Regions from separate parts of the Bradyrhizobium sp. P5_C12 genome, predicted to be linked through region 3. Evidence: predicted binding sites of a transcription regulator. Region 3 holds the regulator's gene; each other region holds the start of a gene.
What was found. The regulator PhoB, encoded in region 3, activates phosphate uptake and scavenging genes when phosphate is short. The targets are predictions, from matches to a motif close to TGTCATNNANCTGTCAT.
Positions count from the first base shown of each region.

Region 1: a site for PhoB is predicted at 1,650-1,666, ahead of ugpB (sn-glycerol-3-phosphate ABC transporter substrate-binding protein UgpB). Genes of this name have one in related genera too.
Region 2: a site for PhoB is predicted at 1,833-1,849, ahead of ACXJMY_RS25510 (UDP-2,3-diacylglucosamine diphosphatase). Genes of this name have one in related genera too.
Region 4: a site for PhoB is predicted at 1,568-1,584, ahead of ACXJMY_RS15975 (YdcH family protein). Genes of this name have one in related genera too.

Region 1 is NZ_JBFULU010000005.1:253,556-256,828, forward strand. Features, by position in the region: gene ACXJMY_RS06910 (CaiB/BaiF CoA transferase family protein) at 113-1,333, shown strand; gene ugpB (sn-glycerol-3-phosphate ABC transporter substrate-binding protein UgpB) at 1,722-3,038, shown strand; gene ugpA (sn-glycerol-3-phosphate ABC transporter permease UgpA) at 3,084-3,273, shown strand, end outside.
Region 2 is NZ_JBFULU010000032.1:69,023-72,295, forward strand. Features, by position in the region: gene ACXJMY_RS25505 (glycosyltransferase family 4 protein) at 1-997, opposite strand, end outside; gene ACXJMY_RS25510 (UDP-2,3-diacylglucosamine diphosphatase) at 997-1,809, opposite strand; gene thiD (bifunctional hydroxymethylpyrimidine kinase/phosphomethylpyrimidine kinase) at 2,027-2,827, opposite strand; gene ACXJMY_RS25520 (PAS domain S-box protein) at 3,047-3,273, shown strand, end outside.
Region 3 is NZ_JBFULU010000010.1:147,737-151,009, reverse strand. Features, by position in the region: gene ACXJMY_RS12310 (acetylornithine transaminase) at 1-325, opposite strand, end outside; gene ACXJMY_RS12305 (GcrA family cell cycle regulator) at 783-1,295, shown strand; gene phoB (phosphate regulon transcriptional regulator PhoB) at 1,528-2,235, opposite strand; gene phoU (phosphate signaling complex protein PhoU) at 2,257-2,973, opposite strand; gene pstB (phosphate ABC transporter ATP-binding protein PstB) at 2,985-3,273, opposite strand, start outside.
Region 4 is NZ_JBFULU010000015.1:63,578-66,850, forward strand. Features, by position in the region: gene ACXJMY_RS15955 (GGDEF domain-containing protein) at 1-339, shown strand, start outside; gene ACXJMY_RS15960 (hypothetical protein) at 447-698, opposite strand; gene ACXJMY_RS15965 (hypothetical protein) at 785-1,003, opposite strand; gene ACXJMY_RS15970 (YdcH family protein) at 1,133-1,339, opposite strand; gene ACXJMY_RS15975 (YdcH family protein) at 1,669-1,851, shown strand; gene ACXJMY_RS15980 (NAD(P)/FAD-dependent oxidoreductase) at 2,073-3,176, opposite strand.

The DNA.
Region 1 (3,273 bases), on a different contig from region 3:
GCCGCGGGATTGCCCCGCGACCGTGCATGCGGCCCCACGCCCGGGGCCATTGCTGGCTTGGGCGAACCTCGCTAGGCCTGTGATCTATGATCGACACAGGGGAAGCGAAGGCATGAGTTCTGAAGCCGCGGGTTCTGAAGCCGTTTTGGGCGCAATGAGCGGACTGCGCGTCATCGATCTCACGCGCGTGCTCGGTGGTCCCTACTGCACCCAGATTCTCGCCGACCACGGCGCCGACGTGATCAAGGTCGAGCCGCCGGCGGGCGACGAGGTGCGCGACTGGGGCCCTCCCTTCCACGAGGAGGACGCGGCCTATTTCGTCGGCATCAACCGCAACAAGCGCTCGATCGGCCTCGACCTCGCCTCCGAGGGCGGCCGTGTCGTGCTGCTCAAGATGCTGGAGACGGCCGACGTCCTGATCGAGAATTTCAAGCCGGGCACGCTGGAGAAGTGGGGCATCGGCAACGACGTGCTGAGCAAGAAATTCCCGCGCCTGGTGCATTGCCGGATCTGCGGCTTCGGCGCCGACGGTCCGCGCGGCGGCAATCCCGGCTACGACGCCATCATCCAGGCCATGACCGGCATGATCGCGGCGACCGGCTCGCCCGAGAGCGGCCCAATGCGGATCGGCGTGCCACTGGTCGACATCACCACCGGGCTCTATGCGGCGATCGGCATCCTGATGGCGCTGTCGGAGCGGCAGCGCTCGGGCAAGGGCCAGTTCCTGGAGACGACGCTGTACGAGACCGGCCTCGCCATCATGCATCCGCACACCGCGAACTATTTCATGCATGGCAAGCCGCCCGGCCTCACCGGCAACGAGCACCCCAACCTCGTGCCTTACGCGATCTTCCCGACCAGGACCGACAACATCTTCATCGGCGTCGGCAATGACGGCACCTTCCGCAAGCTCGCCAAGGAGATCGGCAAGCCCGAGCTCGGCACCGACCCGCGCTTCGCCCGCAACAAGGATCGCATCGCCAATCGCGAGGCACTGCGCGCCGAGCTCGCCGCCGTGTTCAGCCAGCACGAGGCCGAGCCGCTGTGCAATCGCCTGCTCGCCGCCGGCCTGCCCGCCGGCCCGGTGCAGAAGATCGACCAGGCGTTGACCAATCCGCACACGATCCACCGCGGCGATATTATCGAGAAGGATTGGTACAAGGGCGTCGCCTCGCCGATCCGGCTCGATCGCAGCAAGCCGAGCCTGCGCCGCCTGCCGCCGAAATTCAGCCAGCACTCCCAGGAGGTGCTGGGCGAGTTCGGATATTCCAAGGCCGAGATCGACGCGATGGTCGAGAAGGGCGTGGTCTGCGGGCCCGAGCGCAAGCGCTAGGCGATCAGACGTAATCGAGCGGCAGCGCAGGTGCGCTCCCTCCCCCGCTTGCGGGGGAGGGCTGGGGAGAGGGTGCCTCCGCAGTGAGATTCCCCCAGAGGATAGAACCCTCACCCGGCGCTACGCGCCGACCTCTCCCGCAAGCGGGAGAGGTTTTCGAGCCCGCGGGCCGAGCGTCAACCTCACTCTAGCGATGCCGCACTGCGGCGCGGGCACGCATGTGCACCGCGAACGGATGCGGCCGCACGCTCCGCCTTCGCCTAATTGACGGCTTCCCTTTTCCAGCGCTTGCCGCTTTCGTTTCGGCCGCATACACAGTCATGTGAACGTCATATGGCGCTGCTAGCGCAAGCGCTTCTTTATTGACGGCCCAAGGGAGGTTTACTTGATGGCTCTTCGACACTTTGGAGCGGCTGCCGCTGTTGCAGCCATGGTTGGCTTGGGCGCGTCGCCGGCCTTGGCCGTGACTGAAATCCAGTGGTGGCACGCGATGACCGGCGCCAACAACGACGTCATCGTCAAGCTCGCCACCGACTTCAACGCGTCGCAGGCCGACTACAAGGTGATCCCGACCTACAAGGGCAACTATCCCGACACGATGAACGCCGGCATCGCGGCGTTCCGCGCCGGCAACGCGCCGCACATCATGCAGGTGTTCGAAGTCGGCACCGCGACCATGATGGCTGCGACCGGCGCCGTGAAGCCGGTCTACAAGCTGATGGCCGACGCCGGCGAGAAGTTCGATCCCAAGATCTACCTGCCCGCCATCACYGGCTACTATTCGACCTCGAAGGGCGAGATGCTGTCGTTCCCCTTCAACTCGTCCTCGACCGTGATGTGGGTCAATCTCGACGAGCTCAAGAAGGCCAATGTCGAGATTCCGAAGACCTGGCCTGAAGTGTTCGAGGCCGGCAAGAAGCTGAAGGCGGCCGGTCACGACACCTGCGGCTTCTCCGGCTCCTGGATCACCTGGGTCAATCTCGAGCAGCTCTCCGCCTGGCACAACGTGCCGCTGGCCAGCAAGGCCAACGGCCTCGACGGCTTCGACACCGTGCTGGAGTTCAACGGACCGCTCCAGGTCAAGCATCTCGAAAACCTGGTCGAGCTCCAGAAGACCAAGGTCTATGACTATGCCGGCCGCACCAACACCGGCGAAGGCCGCTTCACGTCGGGCGAATGCCCGATCTACCTGACCTCGTCGGCGTTCTTCGGCAACGTCAAGGCGCAGGCCAAGTTCAACTTCACCGCCGTGCCGATGCCGTATTATCCGGACGCCAAGGGCGCGCCGCAGAACTCGATCATCGGCGGCGCCTCGCTGTGGGTGATGGGCGGCAAGTCGGCCGACGAATACAAGGGCGTCGCGAAGTTCCTGACCTTCCTCTCGGACACCGATCGCCAGGTCTATATCCACAAGGCCTCGGGCTATCTGCCGATCACCAAGGCGGCCTATGCCAAGGCGAAGGAAGAGGGCTTCTACAAGGACCAGCCCTATCTCGAGACCCCGCTGCTGGAGCTGACCAACAAGGAGCCGACCGAGAACTCGCGTGGCCTGCGCCTCGGCAACATGGTTCAGCTCCGTGACGTCTGGTCGGAAGAGATCGAGCAGGCGCTGGCCGGCAAGAAGACCGCCAAGCAGGCGCTCGACGCCGCCGTCGAGCGCGGCAACACGATGCTGCGGCAGTTCGAAAAGACCGCCGTAAAATAAGGCGAAGGCGCCGGCAGACCACACGGCCTGCCGGCGCCGCCCATCATGCAAAAGCAAGCCATTTTTCAATCGAAGCTATTGCCCTACGCGCTGGTTGCGCCGCAGCTCGCGATCGTCCTGATTTTCTTTTACTGGCCTGCCCTGCAGGCGGTGATCCAGTCCTTCCTGCTCCAGGATGCCTTTGGTCTGTCGAGCACCTTTGTCTGGTTCGAGAATTACATCGAGCTGTTCAAGG
Region 2 (3,273 bases), on a different contig from region 3:
CCGCGCCGACCGCCCAAATACTGTCGACGAAGGCCTTCGCCGAGGCCTCCCAGGTATAGCCAGCGGCGAATTCGACGCAGGCCTGCCGGGAGACGTCGAGCGCGGCAAAGCAGGCGCTGCGCAAATCCTGATCGAGGGCGCCGACCGGCGCATCGCCGATCACGTCGCCGGGTCCCTTCACCGGGAAGGCCGCGACCGGCAGGCCGCTCGCCAGCGCCTCGAGCAGGACCAGGCCGAACGTGTCGGTCTTGCTGGGAAACACGAAGACATCGGCCGCCGCATAGATGTCCGCCAGTTCCTCGCCGTGCTTTTGCCCCAGGAAGATCGCGTCGGGATAAGCCTCCTCCAGCGCGGCGCGCGCCGGGCCGTCGCCGACGATCACCTTGGTGCCGGGCAGGTCGAGGTCGAGGAACGCTTCGAGATTCTTCTCCACTGCGACCCGGCCGACCGAGAGGAACACCGGCGCGGGCAGGCAGAGATCGATGGCGCGGGGATGGAACAGGCTGGTGTCGACGCCGCGCGGCCACAGCACGACATTGGCAAAGCCGCGCTCACCGAGCTCGCGGGCCAGCGCCGGCGTGGCCGCCATCACGGCCCGGCTTGCCCCGTGGAAACGGCGCAGCGCCCGCCAGATCAGGGATTCCGGAACCGGCACCCGGGCGCGGACATATTCGGGGAAGCGGGTGTGGAAGCTGGTCGTGAACGGCAGCTTGCGCTGGCGGCAATAGCGGCGGACCATCAGGCCGATCGGCCCTTCCGTCGCAATATGGATGCTGTCGGGACGGGCTTCCGCGATCAGCTTCGCGATCTTCGCCGGCCGCGGCATCGCCAGCCGGACGTCGCGATAGCTCGGCATCGCGAAGGTGCGGAACGATTGCGGCGTCAGGAACGTGAACTCGACGCCGAGCCCCTTGGCGGCGTCAGCGAGCTTGGTCAGCGTCCGAACCACACCATTGACTTGCGGGTGCCAGGCGTCGGTCGCGACCAGGATGCGCATCAAGCGGCCCTTGCCGCCACCGGCGCGACCGGAACTGCCTTTTGCAGTTGATCCGCCCAGGTGATGATCTCGAAATGGCCGTCGTCATGCTCGACCAGCGCGGTGCAGCTCTCCACCCAATCGCCGCAGTTCATGTAGCGGATACCGCCCTCGTCGCGGATCACGGCGTAGTGGATATGGCCGCAGATCACGCCGTCGGCGTCGTGACGCCGCGCCTCGGCAGCGAGCGCCTGCTCGAACGCGCCGATATAGTTGACGGCATTCTTGACCTTCTGCTTGGCCCATTGCGACAGCGACCAGTAGGGCACACCGAACAGGCGGCGGAAGAAGTTGACGAAGCGATTCATCTGGATCGCGAAGTCGTAGGCCTTGTCGCCGAGATGGGCGAGCCAGCGCGCGTTCTGGACCACGAGGTCGAAGATGTCGCCGTGGATGACGAGATAGCGCTTGCCGTCCGCACCGGTGTGGACGGTGTTCTCGACCACGTCGATGCCGCCGAAATGCGTGCCGTAATAGTTGCGCAGGAATTCGTCGTGATTGCCGGGAATGTAGATGACCTTGGCGCCCTTGCGCGCCTTGCGCAAAAGCTTCTGGACCAGGTCGTTATGCGATTGCGGCCAGTGCCAGCTCGATTTCAGCGCCCAGCCGTCGACGATGTCGCCGACCAGATAGATCGTATCGGCGTCGTGGTAACGCAGGAAGTCCAGCAGAAGGTCGGCTTGTGAACCCCGGGCTCCGAGATGAACGTCGGAGATGAACAACGTGCGAAAGCGCCTTTCAGGGCTCTCGTCACTCACATCGTAACTTCCCATGCGACAGCCTGTAACAATGTCCCGTGACAGGGGGATGACCAATTGAACCTTTGAGGCACCCTCAGATACGAATCACGCCTCGCCTCGCTCCCCCCGCGAATATCAGTCGCATGCGACAATCAGGCGACATGGCGCCGCAATGGTTGCCCGCAAAAGCCCGGAAGCCCATGGCCTTATTGGTTAACGGGCGCGGCCGTCGCGCCGCGCAAAGCCCGCGTCAGTAAAATTTGTGGAAATGATGGATCGGCCCGTAGCCGTGGCCGACGCTGAAGCGGTCGGCGGCGGCGATCGCCGCGCTGATCCAGGCCTTGGCATTGCGCACCGCGCGCTCGAGGTCCTCGCCCCTGGCGAGGCCCGCTGCGACCGCCGAGGACAGCGAGCAGCCGGTGCCATGGGTATTTTTGGTGGCCACGCGGGGAGCCGCGAGCGCGATCGTCCCCGCTGAACTCACGAGATAGTCGATGCTCTCGGCGCCCTCCCCGTGCCCGCCCTTGATCAGGACCGCGCGACAACCGAGCGCGAGCAGGCGGTGCCCCTGGCTTTCGATCTCGGCCTCGCCGCGCGCGACCGGCGCGTCGAGCAGCGCGGCGGCCTCCGGCAGGTTGGGCGTGATCACCGAGGCCAGCGGCATCAGTTTCGTGCGCAACGCGTCCACGGCCTCCGAGGCCAGCAGGCGATCGCCGGAGGTCGCGACCATCACGGGATCGAGCACGACGTGCCGGGGCGCCCAGCGCGACAACGCGGCCGCGATCGCATCGATGCTGGCCGCCTGCGCCACCATGCCGATCTTCACCGCGCCGACGTCGAGATCGGAGAATACCGCGTCGATCTGCGCGGTGACGAACCCGGCGGGCACCGCGTGAATGCCGGTGACGCCTTTGGTGTTCTGCGCCGTCAAGGCCGTGATGGCGGAGGCGCCGTAGACGCCGAGCGCGGCAAAGGTCTTCAGGTCGGCCTGGATGCCGGCGCCGCCGCTCGAATCGGAGCCTGCGATGGTGAGCGCCACGGGTGTCGTCATCGCCGGATCCATTCGCTTGATACTAACATCGCCATGGCCTGTCCTAGCGCGACCAGGAAACGCCAGCAAGCCGGACCGGCCGCGGCAGCCGTGATTCCCGGCACCGACGCTCGCGCCGGCGAATCAGGTGGCGATTGGGCGCGGCATTGTCGAGCCGCAATCGTGCACAGGCTGCAAAACATAGCCTTGATGCGGCCTTGGCCCTTGGCGTTCACATCGATGAGTGAGACGTTGGTGCTGGAACCTTCCAGCGACACCAACGTTGCGGGCCGCCCCAGGCCCGGAACCCTCTCGGGTGGAATCATGTGGGCCTACTTCCAACGTCTGCTCGACTCGTCGATGTTTTCACCGCACGGCATCTGCCTGTTGTGGGAGCCCGAACTGATCTGGCTCCATGTCGTCTCCGACGCCCTCATCGCCGCTGCCTATTTCTCGATCCCGTTCGC
Region 3 (3,273 bases):
TGATCACGCATTCCAGCGCCTCGGCGCCGGAATTGCAGAAGAATACGAAGTCCGCAAAGCTCTCGCTGCAGAGCCGGGCGGCAAGTCGCTCGCCATCCGGGCTCTGGAACAGGTTCGACATGTGCCAGAGTTTCGTGGCCTGCTCCTGCAACGCCTTGACCAGCGCGGGATGGGCATGGCCGAGCGCGTTCACCGCCACGCCAGAGGTGAAATCGAGATAGCGGTCGCCGTTGGTCGCGATCAGCCAGCAGCCTTCGCCGCGCTCAAAACCGAGGTCGGCCCTGGCGAAAACGGGGAGCAAATGCGGCGCTGCGCTGTTGGTCATGACGGTCACTTGGATGTTGCGGACGGACTGAGCGTGCATCACGCAACGCACCATTGACCGGCCCGGAAAACGAAACGTGCCGCCTTTTAAGGGCGGCACGCGTCACTATCTTATGCCTGGTAAAACGGGTGTCAATGCCGCCCGGAAAGCCTCACGAAACGCTGAATCCGTAGTCTTGCGGTGTCGATTTTGCGGTTTTTTGGCCACGGAACATGTGGAAGCGAGTCGGCGGACTCTTGCGCGTGAGTCACGCCATATTGTAGCGTTTGGCTTGTCAGATACGACATCTCGTGCAGGCGGTTCTGATCTCTAAGTCCTCATGTACCGGCGTAAACGTTCGGGCGCACTTCGCGCGCCCGGCGAGCCTTAAGGGATTCTGGCGGCACGGGTTTTTCAAGGCTTAGGCATTCGCTGTGAGGCCCCGATATGGCAGGCGCGCAGCGAGGGAAAGGGTGCAATGACGGTTTTGACCTGGTCCGATGATCGCGTCGAGCAGCTGAAAAAGCTCTGGGAGGCCGGACTTTCGGCCAGCCAGATCGCGGCGGAGCTCGGCAATGTGACCCGCAACGCCGTGATCGGAAAGGTGCACAGGCTTGGCCTGTCCGGCCGCGCCAAGAGCCCCTCTTCGGCCGCGCCCCGGCCGCGTAAGGCGCGTCCGGCACAGCACATGATGCGGGTGAGCCGCCCGATCTCGCGCGGCAACACCGCGTTGGCGCAGGCCTTCGAGGTCGAGGTGGAGGCCGAGCCGGTCACCTACGACAACGTGGTGCCGATGAGCCAGCGGCTGTCGCTGCTGGAATTGAACGAGGCGACCTGCCACTGGCCGGTCGGCGATCCCTCGAGCCCGGATTTCTTCTTCTGCGGCGGCAAGGCGCTGTCGGGCCTTCCCTATTGCGCCCAGCACTCGCGTGTCGCGTACCAGCCGGCGGCCGATCGCCGGCGCGCACCGGCCAAGCCGGGCCCGCGGTGAGTTAGCGGATATAGTCGTCCGTTAAAATGCCGCCATCACACGATGGCGGCTCGACACACTCCGATGTCGTCCCGGCGAAGGCCGGGACCCATAACCACCAGCAGATGTGGTTACAGGGATTCGGAGTTACCCTTCTCGCACAAACAATTGCGTCCTCGGGTTATGGGTCCCGGCCTTCGCCGGGACGACACCGATATCGTGGCGACAGCTCGCCAAACCAACTCGCTCTAGCCTACGTCTGCTCCGCCTTCGCGAAGCGATCGTCCAGCGCGTAGCCGGCGCCGCGCACGGTGCGGATCGGGTCCTGTTCGCGGCCGAGATTGAGCAGCTTGCGCAGGCGACCGATGTGCACGTCGACGGTGCGTTCGTCGATATAGATGTCGCGGCCCCAGACGCTGTCGAGCAGCTGCTCGCGCGAGAACACGCGACCGGGATGCTCCAGGAAGAACTCCAGCAGGCGATATTCGGTCGGGCCGAGATCGATCGGACGGCCCGAGCGCGCCACGCGGCGCTTGTCGCGATCGAGCTCGATGTCGCCAAAGGCGAGCACGGTGGCCAACCGCTCCGGGCTGGCGCGCCTGAGCAGGCCCTTCACGCGCGCGAGCAGCTCCGGCACCGAGAACGGCTTGACGATGTAGTCGTCGGCGCCGGTCGCAAGCCCGCGCACCCGCTCGCTCTCCTCGCCGCGGGCGGTGAGCATGATGATCGGAAGCTGCTTGGTCTCGGGCCGGGTGCGCAGCCGCCGGCACAGCTCGATGCCGGACAGCCCTGGCAGCATCCAGTCGAGTACGATCAGGTCGGGGATATGCTCCTTGAGGCGGGTGTCGGCGTCGTCGCCGCGCATCACCGTCTCGACGTCATAGCCGTCGCCTTCGAGGTTGTAGCGGAGAAGCTCGGTCAGGGCTTCCTCGTCCTCAACCACCATAATGCGTGCGCCCATGTGGTCGTCGCTCCTCAAGCCTTAAGTGTTCGGGACCGTCGTGGCGAAGGTCGTCATGTCGCCCTTCGGTCGCTTGTCGGTCATCGCCTGACCTTCGATCATGTAGAATACGGTCTCGGCGATGTTGGTGGCGTGGTCGCCGATCCGCTCGATGTTCTTGGCACAGAACATCAGGTGAATGCAGAACGAGATGTTGCGCGGATCCTCCATCATGTAGGTGAGGAGCTCGCGGAACAGCGAGGTGCAGATGGCGTCGACTTCCTCGTCGCCCTTCCACACCGCCATCGCCGCCGGCAGATCATGCGCGGCATAGGCGTCCAGCACCGACTTGACCTGCTGCTGCACGAGGTCGGTCATGTGCTCGAGGCCGCGGAACAGCTTGAGCGGATGGAAATCCGTCTCCAGCGCCGCGACGCGCTTGCCCATGTTCTTGGCGAGATCGCCGATGCGCTCGAGATCGGTCGCGACGCGCATGGCGCCGACGATCTCGCGCAGATCGACCGCCATCGGCTGGCGGCGGGCGATGGTGAGCACGGCGCGCTCCTCGATCTTCTTCTGGAGCGCGTCGATCTCGACGTCGGTCGCGACCACGCGCTGGCCGAGCGCAACGTCGCGGCGGATCAGCGCATCGACGGAATCGACGATCATGCGCTCGGCAATCCCGCCCATCTCCGCGACCAGGCGCGTAAGCTCCTGGAGGTCGGTGTCGAAGGCCTTTGCGGTATGTTCGGAAGCCATATCCTGTCTCCTCAGCCGAACCGGCCGGTGATGTAATCCTGCGTACGCCGATCGGTCGGCGACGTGAAGATCTTGCTGGTGTCGTCGAACTCGATCAACTCGCCGAGATACATGAAGGCGGTCTTGTCGGAGACGCGGGCCGCCTGCTGCATGTTGTGGGTGACGATGGCGATCGTGTAGTTCTCGGAGAGCTCCTGGATCAGCTCCTCGACCTTGGCGGTCGAGATCGGGTCCAGCGCCGAGCAGGGCTCGTCGAACAGGATCACCTCGGGCCGCACCGCCACCGTGCGGGCGATGCAG
Region 4 (3,273 bases), on a different contig from region 3:
GCTGGCGATGAGGTGCTCAAGGCGATCGCCGGCACGCTGACGCGGCAGATCCGCGCTTCGGATGTGGTCGGCCGGCTCGGTGGCGACGAGTTCGCGCTGCTGCTGTGGAATCTCAGCGAGACCGATGCCAAGGCGAAGGCTGCGATCTTCGAGCAGGCGGTCGACGAATTGTCCTTCGTCTTCCGCGGTCAGCGCGTGACTGCGGGCGCTTCCGCCGGCGTCGCGCTGCTCGGCCCGCAATCCGATGCAGGTCGTGCTCTGGAGGAGGCAGACGCCGCCATGTATGTCCGCAAGGCGCAGCGGCGGCATGAGCCGCGGATCAGGCTCGTCAGCAGCTAGAGCACGATCCGGACCCGGAGGGCCGCGCTAGCGCAAAGTGTGCAGCGGTTTTCCCGCGCGACAAACGCGGAACGCGTTTGCGCGGAGCTCATGCTCAAACACAACAATCAGAGCGTGGCGAGGTCTTCCGGCACGTTGCCGAATTTGCGCAGCAGCGTCGCGTCGCCGAATTCACCGGTCATGGGATCGCCGCTGCGGCTGAATGCGACTGCGCCGATGTGGCCGGCGCCGCGTGCCAGAATCTCGGCGCGCCGCAGCGCGGCCACCGAGGACTGACATTCCTCGGCCGCGCCCGCGACCGGCGATCCATCGTCATCGATCAGGAAGGGCATTGCAACGTAATAGGTCACGTCCGACATGGCGTTGCTCCAAGTGCTGAAGTCAGAAAGTGCTGAAGTCAGAAAGTGCTGAAGTCAGAAAGTGCTGAAGTCAGAAAGTGCTGAAGTCAGGCGGCGCTGCTCTTGCTCCGCATCTTGCTGCGTGAGGTCTCCGGAATGCAGCCGGCCGAAATCGCCGCCTGCAATTCCTCGAGTTCGGCTTCCAGATATTCGTTGGCCATGATCAGCGCCTTGATCGTGCTGCGCAGATTGCCGTCGCACATCGCGATCGCCTGATCGCAGGCTTGTTCATAGTGACTGTTGTCGAAGAGAACGGTTGCTGACATGGGCGTCTTCCTGGGCGTTTGCTGGGCGTCTTCTTGGGGAGCGGCTGGGCTGAAATGTTCCTATTTTGTTCTTTTCGAGTCAAGCGGATTCCGGCGCGGCGGGCGGCCGCACGAGGCCCTGGCTGTGGATCAGGCGATGATGTCGGGCGTGATCTGGTCTTCGATGAACGCAATGCGGTCGCGCAACAACAGCTTGCGTTTCTTCAACCGCTGTAACCGCAATAGGTCGGGGGCAGGCGATTGATGCAGTGCATCGATCGCCGCATCGAGATCTCGGTGTTCCTGGTGCAACCGGGCGAGCTCGGATTCGAGTTCGCGCGCATCTTCATTGGTCATGTCTGCGGTGGCCGAAAAACCGATAGGCTTGAGATTAAGGCTGTGGATGCCCTGTGGAAATTATCGTCCTTGCGCGGCTTGATCGCAAGCGATCTCGGACCGTCGCTCACGGATCTCCCGCAAGATATTTTCCGTGGATCGCGATCGCGCCGCGCAAGCGCATTGATATCATGGATTTTTCCAGAGCGGTTCCATTACTCACGCTTCGTTACATATGAATTTTCAAAAATGACACTGCGACGACGGATACCCATCGACAGAACGAATCGGTGATGTACACTTCGCTGTCCGGATCGAATCCAAGGTCACCCCTACCGAGGAGGTTTCGAATGACAATTCAGGCACATCTGGTTGAATTGGAACGGAAGCACAAAACTCTCGAAAACGAATTGCACGAAGCTCTCGTGCACCTTTCAACAGACGACCTGCAAATTGTTGAGTTGAAGCGCCGGAAGTTGATGGTCAAGGACCAGATCGAGCGTCTGAAGCACACCGGCGACACGCTTCACTAGTAAAGTAACCCCCGTATCAGCGTAGAGTTTGATCGCACCCTTTCACGCAGGGATGAGAGCTTTTGCGCTCATCCCTGTTGCAGGGTGCGCGATCATTGTTGCGCGGTGCCTGGAGCCATTCCCGTTCCGATGGAATCGGAACGGGAATGGCTCCAGATTCTTGTTTGGACGCGTTTTCTTTTTCTTTACGCGAACCGGTATCCACTTCGCTCGAAAACGCTTTAGATGCCTGCGAACTCGGCGACGTGGTCCGCGATCGCGAGCGACGACGTCAATCCCGGCGATTCGATGCCGAACAGATTGATCAGGCCTTCGACGCCATGGTCGCGCGGACCCTGCATCAGGAAATCCTGCGTGGCGACGGCCGGCGGCACGATCTTCGGACGAATGCCCGAATAGCTCGGCATCAACGCGCCATCGGGCAGCGTCGGCCAATATCTGCGGATCGCCGGATAGAATCGCTCGGCGCGCGAGGGATCGACCGCGTAGTCGATCGTCTCGATCCACTCGACGTCCGGGCCGAAACGCGCCTGGCCTGCCATGTCCAGCGTCAGATGCACGCCGAGCCCGCCGGGCTCCGGCACCGGATAGATCAGGCGCGAGAACGGCGCCTTGGCGCTGCAACTGAAATAATTTCCCTTGGCGAGATAGGCCGGCGGAATCCGATCCAGTGGCATGCCGTCGATGCTGCGCGCCACCGTCGTCGCCGAGAGGCCGGCCGCGTTGACCAGCAGGCCGCATTGCAAGGTCATCGGCGCTTCGCCGCCGGCGTCGATCTCGATGACGCCGCCCGCCGCCTTGGCGCGGATCATCGGCGTGTGAAACGCGAAGGCCGCGCCCGCCGCCTCGGCCTCGCCGCGCAGCGACAGCATGTAGGCATGGCTGTCGATGATGCCCGTCGAAGGCGAGAGCAGGGCGGCGTCGCAGGCTAGCGCCGGCTCCAGTGCGCGCGCCGCTTCCCCCGGGAGCAGCTGCATGTCGAGGACACCATTGGCCTCGGCATGCGCCTTGATCGATTGCAGCTTCTCGGTTTCCCTGGCACTGGTCGCGACGATCAGCTTGCCGCAATTCTTGTGGGGGATGCCGCGCTCGGCGCAGTAGCGGTAGAGCGCGTGCTTGCCGTCGACGCACATGCGCGCCATCCAGCTCCCGGCGCGGTAGTAGATGCCGGCATGGATCACCTCGCTGTTGCGCGAGGAGGTGACGGTGCCGATGGCCTCGGCTTCCTCGAGCACGATCACCTCGCGGCCGGCCTGCGCCAGCTTTCGCGCCACCGCGAGCCCGATCACGCCGGCTCCGATGACGACGCAGTCGACCCTATCCATGGTTGTACAGGATATCCGCTGGAACCGCCGATGGCATCCGAGCCTCGAAGCGGGCGCCAAGGCCGTTTTCCGTTAAGGAAGCATTTATCATGTCAGG